DNA from 2 places in the Akkermansia sp. GGCC_0220 genome. Region 1 is predicted to be linked to the other one. Evidence: riboswitches for the same ligand, from Rfam matches in the RefSeq annotation. Region 1 holds a riboswitch; the other holds the start of a gene.
What was found. A riboswitch is a leader RNA that binds a small molecule or an ion and turns the genes downstream of it on or off. The one in region 1 is predicted to bind cobalamin.

Region 1 (7,171 bases):
GGCCTGCCCGTACGGTCCAGCATGTAGCTGTGCGCCGGGGCCAGCAGCTCCGGGTCTCCGCGGAACTTGTTGACCACAAAGCCCGCCAGCAGCTCTTTTTCCCAGGGGGCGAACGTCATCCACGTCCCCAGGAAGGAGGCGTACACGCCGCCCCGGTCAATGTCCCCGGTGAGCAGAACTTTGGCGCGCGCATAGCGGGCCATGTTCATGTTCACCACGTCTGCGGATTTCAGGTTGATTTCTCCGGGGCTTCCGGCCCCTTCCAGGCAGAGGACGTCATACTCGTCCGCCAGGGAATCGTACGCCCGGCGCACGTCCGGCCAGAAGCGCCTTTTGGCCGTAAAATATTCCCGCGCCTCCATGTGGCCCACGGCGCGCCCCATCACGATCACCTGGGAGCCGGTGTTGGAATGGGGCTTGAGCAGGATGGGATTCATCCTGGCATCCGGGTCGATGCGGCAGGCCTGGGCCTGCACCATCTGGGCGCGGCCCATTTCCTCCCCCAGCGCGGTTACGCCGGAGTTGAGGGCCATGTTCTGCGCCTTGAACGGGGCCACCCGGTGGCCGTCCTGAAGAAAAATGCGGCACAGGGCCGCCGTGAGCACGCTTTTTCCAGCATCGGAGCAGGTGCCCTGAATCATCAGGGCCGGTTTGGGCAGTTTGCGGAGAATGGCGGGGCCGCCTCCCTTCAGCTCGGCCCGCAGGGCCTCTGCCAGCAGGGCGTGTTCTTCCGGCGTGCGGACGCCTGCACGGAACCAGCCGCCGTTTTCCAGCCCCGGATAATTGGAGCAGTCGCGCAGCGCGATGCCGTGGTTTTTCAGGAGCCGGGCGGCCAGGCCGGAAGGCGCCCCCGCCAGACGGAAGAGCAGGAAGTTGGCCCCGGACGGCAGCACGGCGGCGCCCGGCAGGGCAGAAAGCCTGCGGAACAGGTCTTCCCGGCGTTCCCGGTTCAGGGCGCGTTCCCCGTCCGCCCATGAAGGCGGCTGTTCCAGCACGGCCCGCGCCGCAGCCGCCGCAAAGGCGTTCACGTTCCACGCGGGCAGGGACTGCCTCAGCCGTTCCGCCAGCGGAGCGGCGCAGACGGAAAAGCCGCACCGGACGCCGGCCATGCCGTAAAATTTGGTCAGGGAACGCAGGACCACCAGGTTGGGCAGAAGGGCCGCGTCACGGAGAAGCGATTCCGTTCCGTCCGCATAATCAATGAAGGATTCGTCAATAATCCAGATGACTCCGGGGCGGTCCCGCACGGCCTGGCGCAGGGCCGGAACGTCCAGCAGGCCGCCGGACGGATTACAGGGATTCGCCAGGAAAACGGCGCTTCCGCCTGCGGCCTGTTCCGCCGTCAGGAGGGGAGACGGAATGAAGGAATTCCGTTCCTCCGTCCGGATGGAAAGAACGTCCGTGCCATGGCGCAGGCAGGCCAGCCTGTATTCGGAAAAAGCGGGTTCCGGAATAACGGCCCGTTTCAATTCCAGCGCGCGCGGGAGGGCGTGAATCAGTTCGTTGGCTCCGTTGCCGAAGGTGAAGCAACCGGAAGGCAGCCCGTAATGAACCGCTGCCAGTTCCCGCAGCTCCGCCATGTCCGGGGAGGGGTAGGGAACGGCTGCATCCATGGCCTTCCACAGCGCGGAGGCAATGAACTCCGGCATTCCCTCCGGCCTCAGGTTGACGCTGAAATCCAGAATCTCCCGTTCGGGCCGTCCGGCGTCCGCCGCCAGGGATTTTAAATCTCCTCCGTGTGAAAAACTGTTCATGCCGTAGTAGTAGAGACCGGAATTCCGGACGTCCGCGCGTGCCGGGAAAAGGAAGGAAACGCCTTGAAGAGACGGTTTTTCCGGGAGTTGGGAACTCCGCTGAAAACGGAAATCCTTCCCCGCTGCGGGAAGGAGGGTGCAAGGCGCGTCATGGGCGCATCATGTCCTGTTCGCGCCGGGGGTGACAAGACAAAAATGGAGAACTCCGGTTGGAAAAACGGGATGGCGCGCGGCGGCTGAAAAAAGGAAGCGTCCATAAAGCGGCGGAATGTTCAAAGAAAAATTTTTTTGGCTTGTCATACCGGTCTCTTTGGTATTTCATCCGTCTCATGAACCCTTATGGGAAGGGTTACAGACCTCAGGGACGCCCGTAGCCGGGCAGGAAATAGATTGGGGAATACCGGTGTGAATCCGGAGCGGTACCGCCACTGTAAGCGAGCCTGTCTCGCAAGCCAGAAGACCAGCCTGTGGGGTTGTCCAACTGTTCGGCGAGTTACCGAACGTAAGGCACCACAACCATGCTTTATACGAAGAAAGCCCTTCAGATGGGCGCTATTGCCGTTGGCCTTGCCGCATTCGCAGGCCAGTCCTCTCTTGCCGAGTCCGCTAAAAAAGAAGACTCCAAGCCCTCCGCCAGTTCGGAAACCATGCAGGTCATGCCGGAATTGACCATGGCGTCCCACTTTACGGGCGTGCCGTACAACCGGTCCGGGGTATCCGTTTCCATCATCAATCCGGAAGAATTCCAGAAAGCGGGCATTGAAACCCTGACAGGAGCCCTTTCCCAGACTCCCGGCGTCTTCACGCTGGACGGCGGCGGCACCTGGCAGCGCGGTTCCGTGAGCAACACCGTCATCCGCGGGATGAACAAGGAAACCTACACCCTGACCATGGTTGACGGCATGCGCATCAGTGATGTCAACATGTCCGGCAACAAGCTGCTGGGGATCACCAATCTGTTTACGGTGGGCAATGTGGAAGTGGTGAAGGGCGCCCAGGGCGCCGTCTTCGGTTCCGGCGCCATTGGCGGCGTTGTCGCCATGGACACCCCGGAAGGGGAAGGCGATCCCGTGACCAGGATTTTTGCGGAAGCCGGTTCTTTCCATTCCTTCAACAGCTACGCGACTTCCTCAGGCAAGATCAAGAAGCTTTCCTACTTTGTGGGCGTGGGGTTTGAATCCACGGAGAACGATCCCACCATTTATCCGGCCATTTATGACAACCGGAAAGGCATGAACGACTTCCGCCAGTGGCAGGAAGCCGTGCGCCTGGGCTATGACGTCAATGACAAGGTGAAGGTGGGCTTTACCTACCGCCGTCTGGACTCCTACTTTGAATACCCCACCCCGTATGTGGATTACGACCAGTGGCCCGCCGTGACGGACCCCCACCTGTACAACACGGAAGACAAGAACCGCAGCAATCTGGTGACGGGGCGCGTGGATGCGGAAATTACCAAGCTGTGGTCCACCAGCTTCATGATCGGGCATTACAACATGGATTATTCCGCGCACACGCCGGGCTTCGATTTCCAGCCCAACGTGATGCGCAACCGCCGCTTCCAGACGGAATGGCGCAATGCTCTTACGTGGAACAAGGAATGGAAGACGGTCGCCGGCATGGCCTGGGACCGCTCCGACTACATGAGCGAAAACAATTACGTGGCCAAGGATGAATGGCAGAGCACGCTTGCCTTCTTTGCGGAGCAGATGTGGGCGCCCACGGACAACTTTGACGCCAGCGTGGCCCTGCGCCTGGAGCATGATTCCGTCTGGAACAACCACTTCACGTGGCGTTATTCCAATTCCTGGAAGGTGACGGGCAAGGATTCCCCCACCCGTATTTTCGGTTCCGTGGGTTCCGGCTTCCGCGCCCCCACCTACTTTGAACAGTACGCCGCCAATTACGGCTACGTGGGCAATCCGGACCTGGACGTGTCCAAATCCCTGGGCGGAGACCTGGGCGTGGAACAGCGCCTGGCGGACAACCATTACGCTTCCGTGACGGGGTTCTGGACCCGCATCAACGATGAAATCGGCACCAGGAGCGTAGGTACCTGGCCCAACTCCTACACGACTTACGACAACTTCTCCCACGCCACTTCCTATGGCGTGGAAGTAGCGTTCAAGGGGCAGTTCAAGGATGCGTGGAACAGCGGCTATTATGCCAACTACACCTTCACGATGCCCAAGCGCGACTCCATCGGCAACTATGAAACCGTCCAGATGGCCAATACCGCCCGCCACACCATCAACGCGGAGGTTTACACCTCTCCGGTTGAAAAACTGACGGTCGGCTTCGGTGTAACCTCCGCCATGGGACGCACGGACTACAACTATGCCCGGCTGGACAACTTCTTTACGGTGCGTTTGTTCGCCAGGTACCAGGTGACGGACAATGTGGCGCTCCATGTGCGTGTGGAAAACCTGTTCGACCAGAATTTCATCATCACGAATGACTATAACTTCGGACCGCGCCAGGCCCGGGGGCTGGGAGTCTTCGGCGGCGTGACGGTCGAATTTTAATTGCTTTTCAGGACTAATTGTTGATTGCACCCCCATCTTCCGTCTTGCGGGCTGTTTCAGGCGAAGGGAACAGCTTCGGGCGGAAGATGGGCTTTTTGTTTTCCGGTGGTTCCGGAATCGGTTAACATGCGGCGGTAATCTGAGCTGTGTTTCGCTGGCTGTACATTCTGGGGGCGCTGGTCCTCGCCGTCTTTCTTGCAGGAGTTTTTTACTTCTCCCAGCGGGAAGCGGACGTTTGGCATGAGGCCTCCGGTCAGGCGGACGGCAGGGGCATGCCTGCCGTATTTGACGGCTTCGTGGAACGGTGGAACAGGTCTGTGGAACGGGAACTGCTCCGGGAACTGGCAGGCGGCGAGCGGAAGAAAAGCCTGCTGTCCGTCTCCCGTGGCGATGGGGATGGGCGGCGTCTGGCCGAGCAGGAGCGTTCCGTGGAACGCATCGGCAGAAGGCTGGAGCTGAAAGACCATATCCGCCAGCTTCCTCTGGAGGAGGTTCCTGCGGGATTGGAATGGCATACCGGAATGGAGGAACCGGAAGTGGGTGACCCCCGCGCCGTGAAAGGGGGGCTGGTCCGGCTGTGGATCAATACGCCGTTTCCCGGAACCCTGCGGGCGTTCGGACCGGGAAGCGAAAACTTTTTCAACTATTCCGCCATTGATAACGTGTGGCTTCCCCTGGTGGGGCTGCATCCGGAAACCTTCCGGCCCATTCCGGGGCTGGCGGACCGCTGGGCCGTCTCCGCGGACGGGAAAACCGTTTTTTACCATCTGGACCCGGAAGCGACGTACTCGGACGGCCGTCCTGTAAATGCGCAGGACTTCCTGCTGAATATCTGCCTCCGCACGTCCGGCTTTGCCCGGGACCCCTTCTGGACCACCCTGTTCCGTTCCACGTATGACCAGATTACGGTGTACGGGGATTCCGTCATTGCCCTGACGCTGCCGTCCCCCGGGCCGCTGCTGCCCTACATGGCCTGTGTGGATTTCCATCCGGCCCATCCCGGTTTTTACCATGATTTCAATTCCCTGTTTCTGGAACGCTACCAGTGGAAGGCGCCCCCGAATACGGGGGGCTACGTGGTGGTTCCCGGTAAAATACGGATAGGCGAGCGCATTACCCTGGCCCGCGTGAAGGACTGGTGGGCGAAGGACAGGAAATACTACCGCTATTCCTGCAATGCGGACCAGGTGGAGCATGTATTTGTAAACCTGGAAAACAAGGCGGTTGAAATGTTCCGCCGCGGGGAGCTGGACATGATGAACGTCCGCAAGCCGGAAGTGTGGGAAAACAGGCTGGAACTGCCGGAAGTGCACCGGGGCTACATAGACAAGTACAGCCTGGAAGCCGGTTATGCCTGCCCCCCGTACGGCCTGTATCTGAACTGTGCGGACAAGCTTCTGAAAAACGCCGGCATTCGCAGGGGGCTGGCGCATTCCGTGAACATGGGCATGGTGATTGATACCCTGTTCCGCGGGAATATGAGAAGGCTGGGCTCCTACATGGAGGGGTACGGCGATCTGACGCTTCCGCTGAAAGCGCCGGAATACGGCAAGAAAAAAGCCATGGAATATTTTGCCCGCGCCGGCTACCGGGAAATGGGGGAAGACGGCGTGCTGAAGAATGAACGGGGGGAACGGCTGGTGGTGGAACTGACCTTCGCGGACTCCTCCACCCTGATGACCAACGTCTGTTCCATTCTCCGGCAGGAGGCCCTGAAATGCGGGGTGGACCTGCGCCTGGACCCCCTGACCTATAATGTCTGTTCCCGGAAGGTATTTGAAAAACGGTACCAGGCCGCCCTGTGGGCGTGGCCGCTCCAGACGCCGTTCCCCCGGCTGTATGAAACCTTTGCTTCCGAGCTGGCGTACGATGCCCGCGGCAACCCCGTGGGCAACACGAACAATATCTTTGCCGTGGCGGACACGGAACTGGATGCGGCCCTGGACGCGGAGCGGAATGCCCCGGATGGCGCCGCCCTGAAAAAAGCCCTTCACCGCGCCCAAAAGCGCATTCATGAACTCTGCGTCTGGATTCCCGGCTGGCGGGAACCCTACACGTACGTCGCCTGCTGGCGCTGGATACGCTGGCCGGAATCCCCCACGCGGTTCTGTTCCCCCCGGATTTACAACCCCCTGGAATCCCACTTGTACTGGGTGGATGAAAAAATGAAGAAGGAAACGCAGGAGGCCCGGCGCCGGGGCGTTCCGTTTGAGGAAAGGCATCAGGTGATACGTGTTGAAAGACCGGATGACGCCGCTCCGTAATAAAACCAGGCCGCCGGCTCCTTTTTAAATTGAAAGGAGGCGGTTTTTCATCATAATTCCCCTTATTATTCCCTAGAACCGTTTATTGACTCCATTATCATGAAAATATCACTTTTTTCCGCCCTGTTTCTGGCAGGCCACCTTTGCATGGCCGCTCCCATGCCCCTGCCGGAATCCAATGACGGCGCCAAGCATGTCTTCACCACCAACCAGGAAAACTTCCTGATGGACGGAAAGCCTGTCAAAATCATCTCCGGGGAAATGCACTACCCGCGCGTGCCGCGTGAGCACTGGCAGGACAGGTTCCAGCGCATGAAGGCCATGGGCATGAACACCGTCTGCACCTATCTGTTCTGGAACGTGCATGAACCGGAACCCGGCAAGTGGGACTTTTCCGGCAACCTGGACTTTGTGGAATTCATCAAGGAGGCGCAGAAGGCCGGCCTGTGGGTCATCGTGCGTCCGGGCCCTTACGTTTGCGCGGAATGGGAATTCGGCGGGTTCCCCGGCTGGCTGCTGAAGGATGAAGACCTGAAGGTCCGTTCCCAGGACCCCCGTTTCCTGGAACCGGCCATGGCTTATCTCAAGAAAGTCTGCTCCATGCTGGAACCGCTCCAGATCACCAAGG
Region 2 (7,171 bases), on a different contig from region 1:
CACGGCCACCAGGCCGATCAGGCTGCCAATCTGGGGAAGGCGCGCCAGAATTTTTCCCGCGCCTGTCTCCGGAACCTGGGTGTTCCGGGAATGATGGCTCTTTTTGGGCGGCGGGGCAGGGCTGGAAGCGGCGGCTTCCGTCTTTTCCCCTCCCGCCTGCGTTTCCCGGGTGGATTCCCCGGCAGGCTTCATGGCTGTGCGGGCTTTTCCCGAGCCCCCCGCGCCCATGCCGGCGGGCATGTGGACCACCATGACTCCGGAGGCTGCCAGGGCCAGCGCCAGCCAGAGCCAGCGGAGGGGCCGGCGCCAGGGATAGGTGCGGGAGTGCCTGGTGCCGTTCATGCCTTCTTGACGAACATCAGGGAAAGGTATTCTTCCGGCCTGGCGTCAATGACGTCGATGTCGTCCGTAATAAACTCGTCGGGCATGCCGAGCCTTTCCCCGTAAATGACGCGGATGTCCTTTTCCCGCCGGATGCGCTCCATCAGGCGCGCGCGGCTGCGGTAGGTCTTCATGAGAACGGTGGTGGTTCCGGGCGGGAACTCCAGGGAATCCGCCATCTCCGGCTTGAAGGCGGGAATGACCCGGAGCCGTTCCCCGTTTTCCACCAGTATTTGGCGGCTGCGGGCCGCCAGGGTGCAGAAGGAGGTGACGCCCGGCACCACTTCCGCGTGCAGGCCGGGATTCCGGCTGAGCAGGAGGCTCAGAATATAGCCGAAGGTGCTGTAGGTCATGGCGTCCCCCAGCGTGGCAAAGGCGCAGTCCAGGCCGCGGGAAAGAACTCCCTCAATAATGGCCGTATTCTTTTCAATCTGCTCCTGCCTGGTTCTCGCGTCGCGGGACATGCTGAAAACCAGCTTGCGGAACTCCGCCTTCACGCCGCCCACGGAACGCACCACCGCTTCGGAAATGCTGAAATCGCTGTTGGGTCCGGTCACCGTAAACACCACGTCCACGGAGCGGAAGACGTTGACGGCCTTGAGCGTGAGGTATTCCGGATTTCCGGGGCCGATGCCCACCCCGTAGAACTTTCCAGGGCTGGCCATGTCAATGCGCTTGTTTGGGGGTCATGAGGTCGTCCTCCGTGGTCCGGGCATGGCGGGAGAAAACGGCGCGGATGCCCGGGTTTTCCCCCAGCCCACGCAGGTGGGTCTTGACGGTGAAGCCCTCCTTCCTGAGCATGGAAGCCCAGGAATCCTCCTCATCCCCGCCCAGGTCGTTCTTGGCGTGGTCTCCGGCCACCAGCATGAAGGGGGCCAGCCAGACGGTCTTGGCGCCGGACTTTTTAAGCTGTTCCAGAATGGGGGCCACCCCCCGCGTTCCTTCCACGGTGGCGAAAAACGCCAGGCTGTCGCGGTCGTTCAGCTCGCGGGCGAAGTCGGAAAGCACCATGTCGCAGCGTCCTTCCTGCTGGCCGTGCCCCATGAGCAGGATGGCTTCATCCTTCTTCCGTTCCGCGGGGAAATGCTCCAGAAGGGCCGTGATGGCCTCGTTCCTGTCCCGTTCGCTTTCCAGCAGGGGGCGGCCGATAAACACGTGGTCAAAGCTGTCCGGATGGCGCGCCAGGAAACTGACGATCTGCCTCTCCATCCGGGAAAACTCCTCGCCGGGGGCGATGTGGAGGGACTGGACGCGCAATGTGCGTATGCCTTTGCGGGCCATCTGTTCCAGATTTTCCTCCACGGAGGGAACGGGGGTTCCGCGTCCGGCAAGCTTCCTGCGGATAATGCTTGAAGTGTAGCTCCACTTCAGGCGGTCCGGGGCATAATGGGCCAGCATGTCCTTCTCCAGCTCCTTGTAGGAGACGGTAGCGTCCTGGTGGCTGGTCCCGAAGGCCACGAGAAGAAGCCCTTCCTGCCGTGACGGCGCCGCCTGTTCCGCCGGGGCGGGGGACGCTTCCTCCCTGCATGGGGCGGCGGAAAGCACGGGCAGGGAAAACAGGGTGAGTCCTGCAAGAAAAACGGAGGAAAGGGGCAGGAATGCCCCCGGAAGGTAAGAGGATGCTTCAATCATGCGTTGATGAGGTATGGTGAACCGAAGCAAGGATATTCGGACTCCGGGTCTCCAACCTCCCCCTCGCCTTCACCCTCCGGAATGGGAGGACTGGCTGACCGGAACGCTGGCGGAAAAGCGTTCCTTGAGGGTTTGTAACCCGATACCGCAGCGCGACTGTTTCCGGTTCTCACGGAATTCCCCGTTGCTTCGGCGTGTTTAATGGCGTTTTTAGCCGTCACTGTCAATGTTTATTAGAACGCCGCCGAATTTCCGGAGGCTGGGAAAAAATGTGCGTGGACGGGTAAAAACCGCCTTTTGGCCGTTCCTGCGCCTGCTTTTGGAAAAAATGCAGGGTTCCGGATGCGGAAGCGGTGGAAGACGGGGCATTCCGGGGTGCAGAAATCCCGGCGGAAAAGAGAGGGAGGAAGCGCCCCATTCCCTACCGTGCCGGGGCTTTCCAATCCGGTGGGCCGCAGGCCGGAGTTTGCTGCTTGCAGAAGGCGGGGCAGGTATGAGAACATGGAACATGGCTTCTTCCCCGGATGTTGTAGAATATATCTGTTTCCAGCTCCGGCATGCCGGGGACATTTCCTTCAAAAAAATGTTTGGGGAATACGGCCTGTACTGTGACCGGAAATATTTCGGCCTGGTATGTGACAACCAATTATTTGTCAAAATCACGGAGCCGGGCCTGAAGCTGCTTCCGCAGCAGGAGCAGGGCAGTGCCTATCCCGGCGCCAGGCCGCATTTCCTGATGACGGAACTGGATGATGACCGGGCTCTCTCCTCCTTTGTCCGGGCAACCTGTTCCGTTCTCTCCGCTCCGGATGTCTTATCCGGGAAGAAGAAAAAAGCTTCCGGAGAAAAAAGAAACAGGCGTCCGTAAACGCCTGTTTGTTCCGGATGAAATGCCGTTCGGCTGAAAGGCTTATTTATCTTCCGGAGCCTCTGGCACAGCCAGGGAAGAAAGGCTCTTTTTCAGATTGCCCGCAACGGTCTGCGTGGCTTCATTATCGGACTCCGCGAATTTGTCCACGGCCTGCGCCAGGGACTTAAGGTCGGATTCCGAAACCTTGCGGCCTTTCGCCTTCCGCTGTTCCAGGCCGGAAATCTTCTTGTAGAGGTCGGCCAGCTTCGGCAGGTCCTTGTTCGCCTTCAGAGCCGCCAGCGGTTCGTCAAACTCCTTGACGGAGGGGACCGCCGTCTTGAGGCGCGTGATGGCCGTCACCGCTTCCAGCGGGTTGGACTGGATCTGGGCCTGCACCATGTCCTTGGCGTCTCCCAGCCATTCGTCAAAAGCGGCGCAGACGGCCTGGGCCTCCTCGTCGTCCGTTTTCTTCCGCAGGGGCGTGATCTTGGACTCGATGTTGCTGCCGTTGGAAACGACTGTCTTGGCCAGGGACTTGTACTTGTCCAGCTCCACGCCTTCCAGGATGGGAAGGCCGCGTTCCACCTTCATCACCTCCTTTTTCACCAGGTCGTAAAGCTGGGTGGGATGCCCCTTGGCCACCACCTTTCCGTTGGCCCCGATCAGCACCGCATGCGGCAGGCCGCCCGGGCAGGAGGCCGCCGGAATATCCAGCCCCTGGTAAACGGGGAAGGTAATCTTCTTTTCCTCCAGGAACTGCTTCACTCTGGGGGTCAGCCCCTGGCGGTGGCTGCCAACCACGGTGAAGCCCTTGGACTGGAATTTGTCCTGTAATTCCTGCAAATGCGGCATGCTGGCGATGCAGGGAGGGCAGTTGATGCCCCAGTATTCAAAAAACACCACCTTCCCCTTCAGGTCGGAAGCCTTGATTCTCGGCCCGTGGAGGTGGCTGCCTTCGTCAAAGGATGGGTAGGTGACTTTGGCGCCGTTCCCGTTGTCCGCCGCGTGGAGGAAAGCCGGGGCCGTCATGGCGGCAATGGAGCCGGACAGAATGAGGGCAGTAAAGGTTTTCATAGGATGGATGATGCAGAATCCCGCATTGAGTGTCAAGAAGGAAGCTCGCGCCCCGCGCTGCCTTCTCCGGTTGTTTCCTCGGCTGTCCCGCCTGTTCTGTTTCGACGGGCTGCGCACTTCCGGTCCGGGGAAGCCCGGCGGCCCGTTCCCGTGGGAAAAACGCTTCAGGCAATATCCAGCCCCATGATGTAATCCGTCATGTAATAGCCGTGGCCGATGTGGAAATCCCCGCGTTCCAGTTCCCGCATCCCCATGCGCCGGTAAAACTCCACCGCCCGGGTATTGTAGCGGTTCACGTTCAGGCGCATCAGGCACGGTTCCGGGTGGATGCTCCTGATGTAGCTGACGGCCTGGCGGAACAGGTAGCTGCCGATGTGCAGCCCCTGGAAGCCGGGCAGAACATAAATTTTCTGCAAGTGGAAGACGCCGGGGCCTTCCGGCTGGACGGACAGGTAGCCGCAGTCCTCCCCCTGGTGGGAGGCGATGAAATACACGTGCCCTTCCTCCATCTGCTTCTCCAGATTGGCGGGGGAATACATCCAGTCCATCATGAAATCCATCTGCTCCTGGGAAAGGAGGTCCCGGTAAGTGGCCGGAAAAGCCTGGAGGGCCAGTTCATGAATCAGCATGATGTCGTCCTTGGCGGCTTGGCGGAGTGTTGGCATGGCGGGAATATTACACGGAAAAGCCCCGGATGAAAAGGGCCTCTTCCACGTTCCCGGCGGAATTTTCCGTCCATGGCCCACTTTCCCCTCCCTATTCCGCCGGGGACGCCGTATGCTGGATGACACAGGCTTTTTTGACGGAAACCGGGGGGAAATCCTGTCTGTATTGTGAACCCTGCATGCATGCCAAATCATGAGAGAACCCATTCCCATACAACAATGGCTCCCCGCGGGGCCGCTGAGGGACATGGGTGAAAAATACGTGAGCGGCCTTCCGGACGTGGCGCAGAACCCCATCGGCCCGGAATCCCTCATGCACCAGTCCGACCACTCCTGGACGGAATACCTGGTGGCCTACTCCCTGCTGTATCCGTGGGTGGTGATCGCGCTGGGCCTCCTGGGCGGGCTGGCCCTGGGGGCCTACTACCTTTTTTGCCGCCGCCGGGAATACGACCACCGCATTTTCTGCTCCAAATGCGGCACCATGATGTACCCGTGCGGCCTGCACTGCCCCAAGTGCGGCACGCCCAATCCCAAACCCCGCGCCCTGAACTGGATTGGTTATTCCAGGCTGCGCACCGTGATTCCGTCCACCGGATGGAAAAGGCATGAGGAAGTCCTCCGCAGCTACCGGCGGTGCTTCTACTGCGGCCAGCCGCTCCATGAGCCTACGCTGAACCAGCGCTGCCCCGCCTGCGGAAAGGCGGTGCTCCAGGGGGAACAATCCGTGGACCAGTATGATGCGTATGTTGGCCGCCGCAGGGGCTGGACCTTTGCGGCCGTGGTCGTGCTGGGCATCATTCCCATCCTGGGGCCGCTGCTGGCCTCCTCCCTGTACAAGAGGACGCTCATCAACCCGTATTCCCTGTACATGACCGTATTCAGGGAAAGCTTCCTGATGGTGGTGCTCTTCCTGTGCCGCCACCTGTTCCGCCTGCTGCCGTTCATCGGAATCATCGGCATGCCCGTCCTCTGCGTGACGGAATACCACCTGTACCGGCGCATGTTCCTGTGGAAGACGGAGAAATATGACTTCGGCGAGAAGTAGGGGGGGCCTCCGGGCGGGAGCTTCTTCCCGGGGCGGCCTTTCCGGTGCATCCACGGGAAATGATGGGCTGCGGGATTGACTTGGAATCCGGGCCACGTACCTTTCCCCCATGCAGATGCGTTATGTCCTCTTGCCCTTCCTGGGAGCCCTTTGCCTGGCCCTGGCCGCCTGTTCCGTCACATACGGCAACAAATCCGTGGCGTCCCCGGAAGTATACGGCAGGCTGGCGCCGGGAAAATCCTCCAAGGCGGACGTTTACGACGCGCTGGGCCAGCCCTCCGACGTGGTGACCATGAAAAACGGCGTCTTGTGGACCTACCGCTACCGCAAGGCTAAAAACGACTTCCTGGGCAATATTCCCCTCTTTGGCGTCGGCCTGATTGCCGGAGGGAAAAACGGGGACGTTTATACGGTGCTGGCCCTGTTTGACCGGCGGGGCGTGCTGGCCTCCCGCACGGCGGCGCGGCAGAAGCTGTACACCTCCAATCTGGCCTCCCTGAAACGTTCCCTGGACGTCATGATGGAGGGCGAATCGTCACACCGGCGGGTGGAAACGGAGATGAAAAAAATAGGCAGGCCCTTTGATCCGTCTGCGGCCAAGGATGCGGACCTGCTGGAAAAGTCTCTTGATTAACGGCCTGCGGGCTTTCTCTTTCTTATTGTATCAAGTATGACAAGGAATCGTTTTTTTCTAATGGACTAAACTTACTGCATACAGTAAGTAGGCGGCGTTCCCCGAAGGGATACGGCAGGGATTCTTCCTGAATTCCTCCGCTCCCGGTGGAGCAAACCCTATAGAAAAAATAGAATGAAAATGAAAAGAAAACTCGCATTGGTTCTGGCGAAGGCTTTCTCCGGAAAGTCCGTGCCGGAAAAGAAACGGGAAAAAGAGGCCAGGGCCTCCAGGAAACTGGAAGCATGGCTGAAGGCTTCCAGAATGCGGTCCTTCTAGGAAAGGCCTGCTGACGGAAAAGGCGGATTCGGGCGCTGGCCGCCCGGTTCGCGGGGAGGGACGGGGAGAAAAAAATTGAGTCTCCTTTTTTTCATCGTACCATAAAACGATGAAGCGCGTGAATGGGACGATGGGGACGGCTGGGTCCTTTGGGACGGAGAGGGAAGGGAGGACAGATGGATGACGGGCGTTTACTGCCTAAGTGAGGCGGCTACAGACGGCTTCTTTCATTCCGCAAGGCCCAAATCATTTACGATTTGACGGTAGCTTTCTGCAGACGCTACTTGAGTCGTGATGCGCGTACTACTGACCAGATGGTGCAGGCGGCGCGTTCCGGCAAGCAGAATATTGCGGAGGGGAGCATGGCTTCCGTTACTTCCCGTGAAACGGAAATCAAGCTGACCAATGTAGCCCGGGCCAGCTTGGAAGAGCTTCTGCTGGACTATGAAGATTATTTGCGTACGCGCGGGTTGAGGCTATGGGATAAGGATTCTCCCGAATCTCTGTTTATGCGGAAGGCCTCCCTGCGGCATGACCATTCGGAATGGTTTTTAAATCTGGCTCATTCC

Region 2: another riboswitch for cobalamin. It lies ahead of HJW02_RS10795 (sirohydrochlorin cobaltochelatase); the one in region 1 lies ahead of HJW02_RS00330 (TonB-dependent receptor).

The regions. Positions count from the first base shown of each region.
Region 1 covers NZ_JABFCI010000001.1:77,543-84,713, reverse strand. Annotated here, with positions in the region: gene HJW02_RS00335 (cobyric acid synthase) at 1-1,754, opposite strand, end outside; cobalamin riboswitch at 2,091-2,238, shown strand; gene HJW02_RS00330 (TonB-dependent receptor) at 2,273-4,279, shown strand; gene HJW02_RS00325 (extracellular solute-binding protein) at 4,426-6,543, shown strand; gene HJW02_RS00320 (beta-galactosidase) at 6,643-7,171, shown strand, end outside.
Region 2 covers NZ_JABFCI010000016.1:22,370-29,540, forward strand. Annotated here, with positions in the region: gene HJW02_RS10785 (hypothetical protein) at 1-342, opposite strand, end outside; gene cobI (precorrin-2 C(20)-methyltransferase) at 339-1,046, opposite strand; gene HJW02_RS10795 (sirohydrochlorin cobaltochelatase) at 1,048-2,013, opposite strand; cobalamin riboswitch at 2,023-2,228, opposite strand; gene HJW02_RS10800 (TfoX/Sxy family protein) at 2,507-2,881, shown strand; gene HJW02_RS10805 (redoxin family protein) at 2,924-3,937, opposite strand; gene HJW02_RS10810 (N-acetyltransferase) at 4,102-4,602, opposite strand; gene HJW02_RS10815 (hypothetical protein) at 4,796-5,650, shown strand; gene HJW02_RS10820 (hypothetical protein) at 5,760-6,284, shown strand; partial or broken gene HJW02_RS14050 (four helix bundle protein) at 6,845-7,027, shown strand; gene HJW02_RS14055 (four helix bundle suffix domain-containing protein) at 7,112-7,171, shown strand, end outside.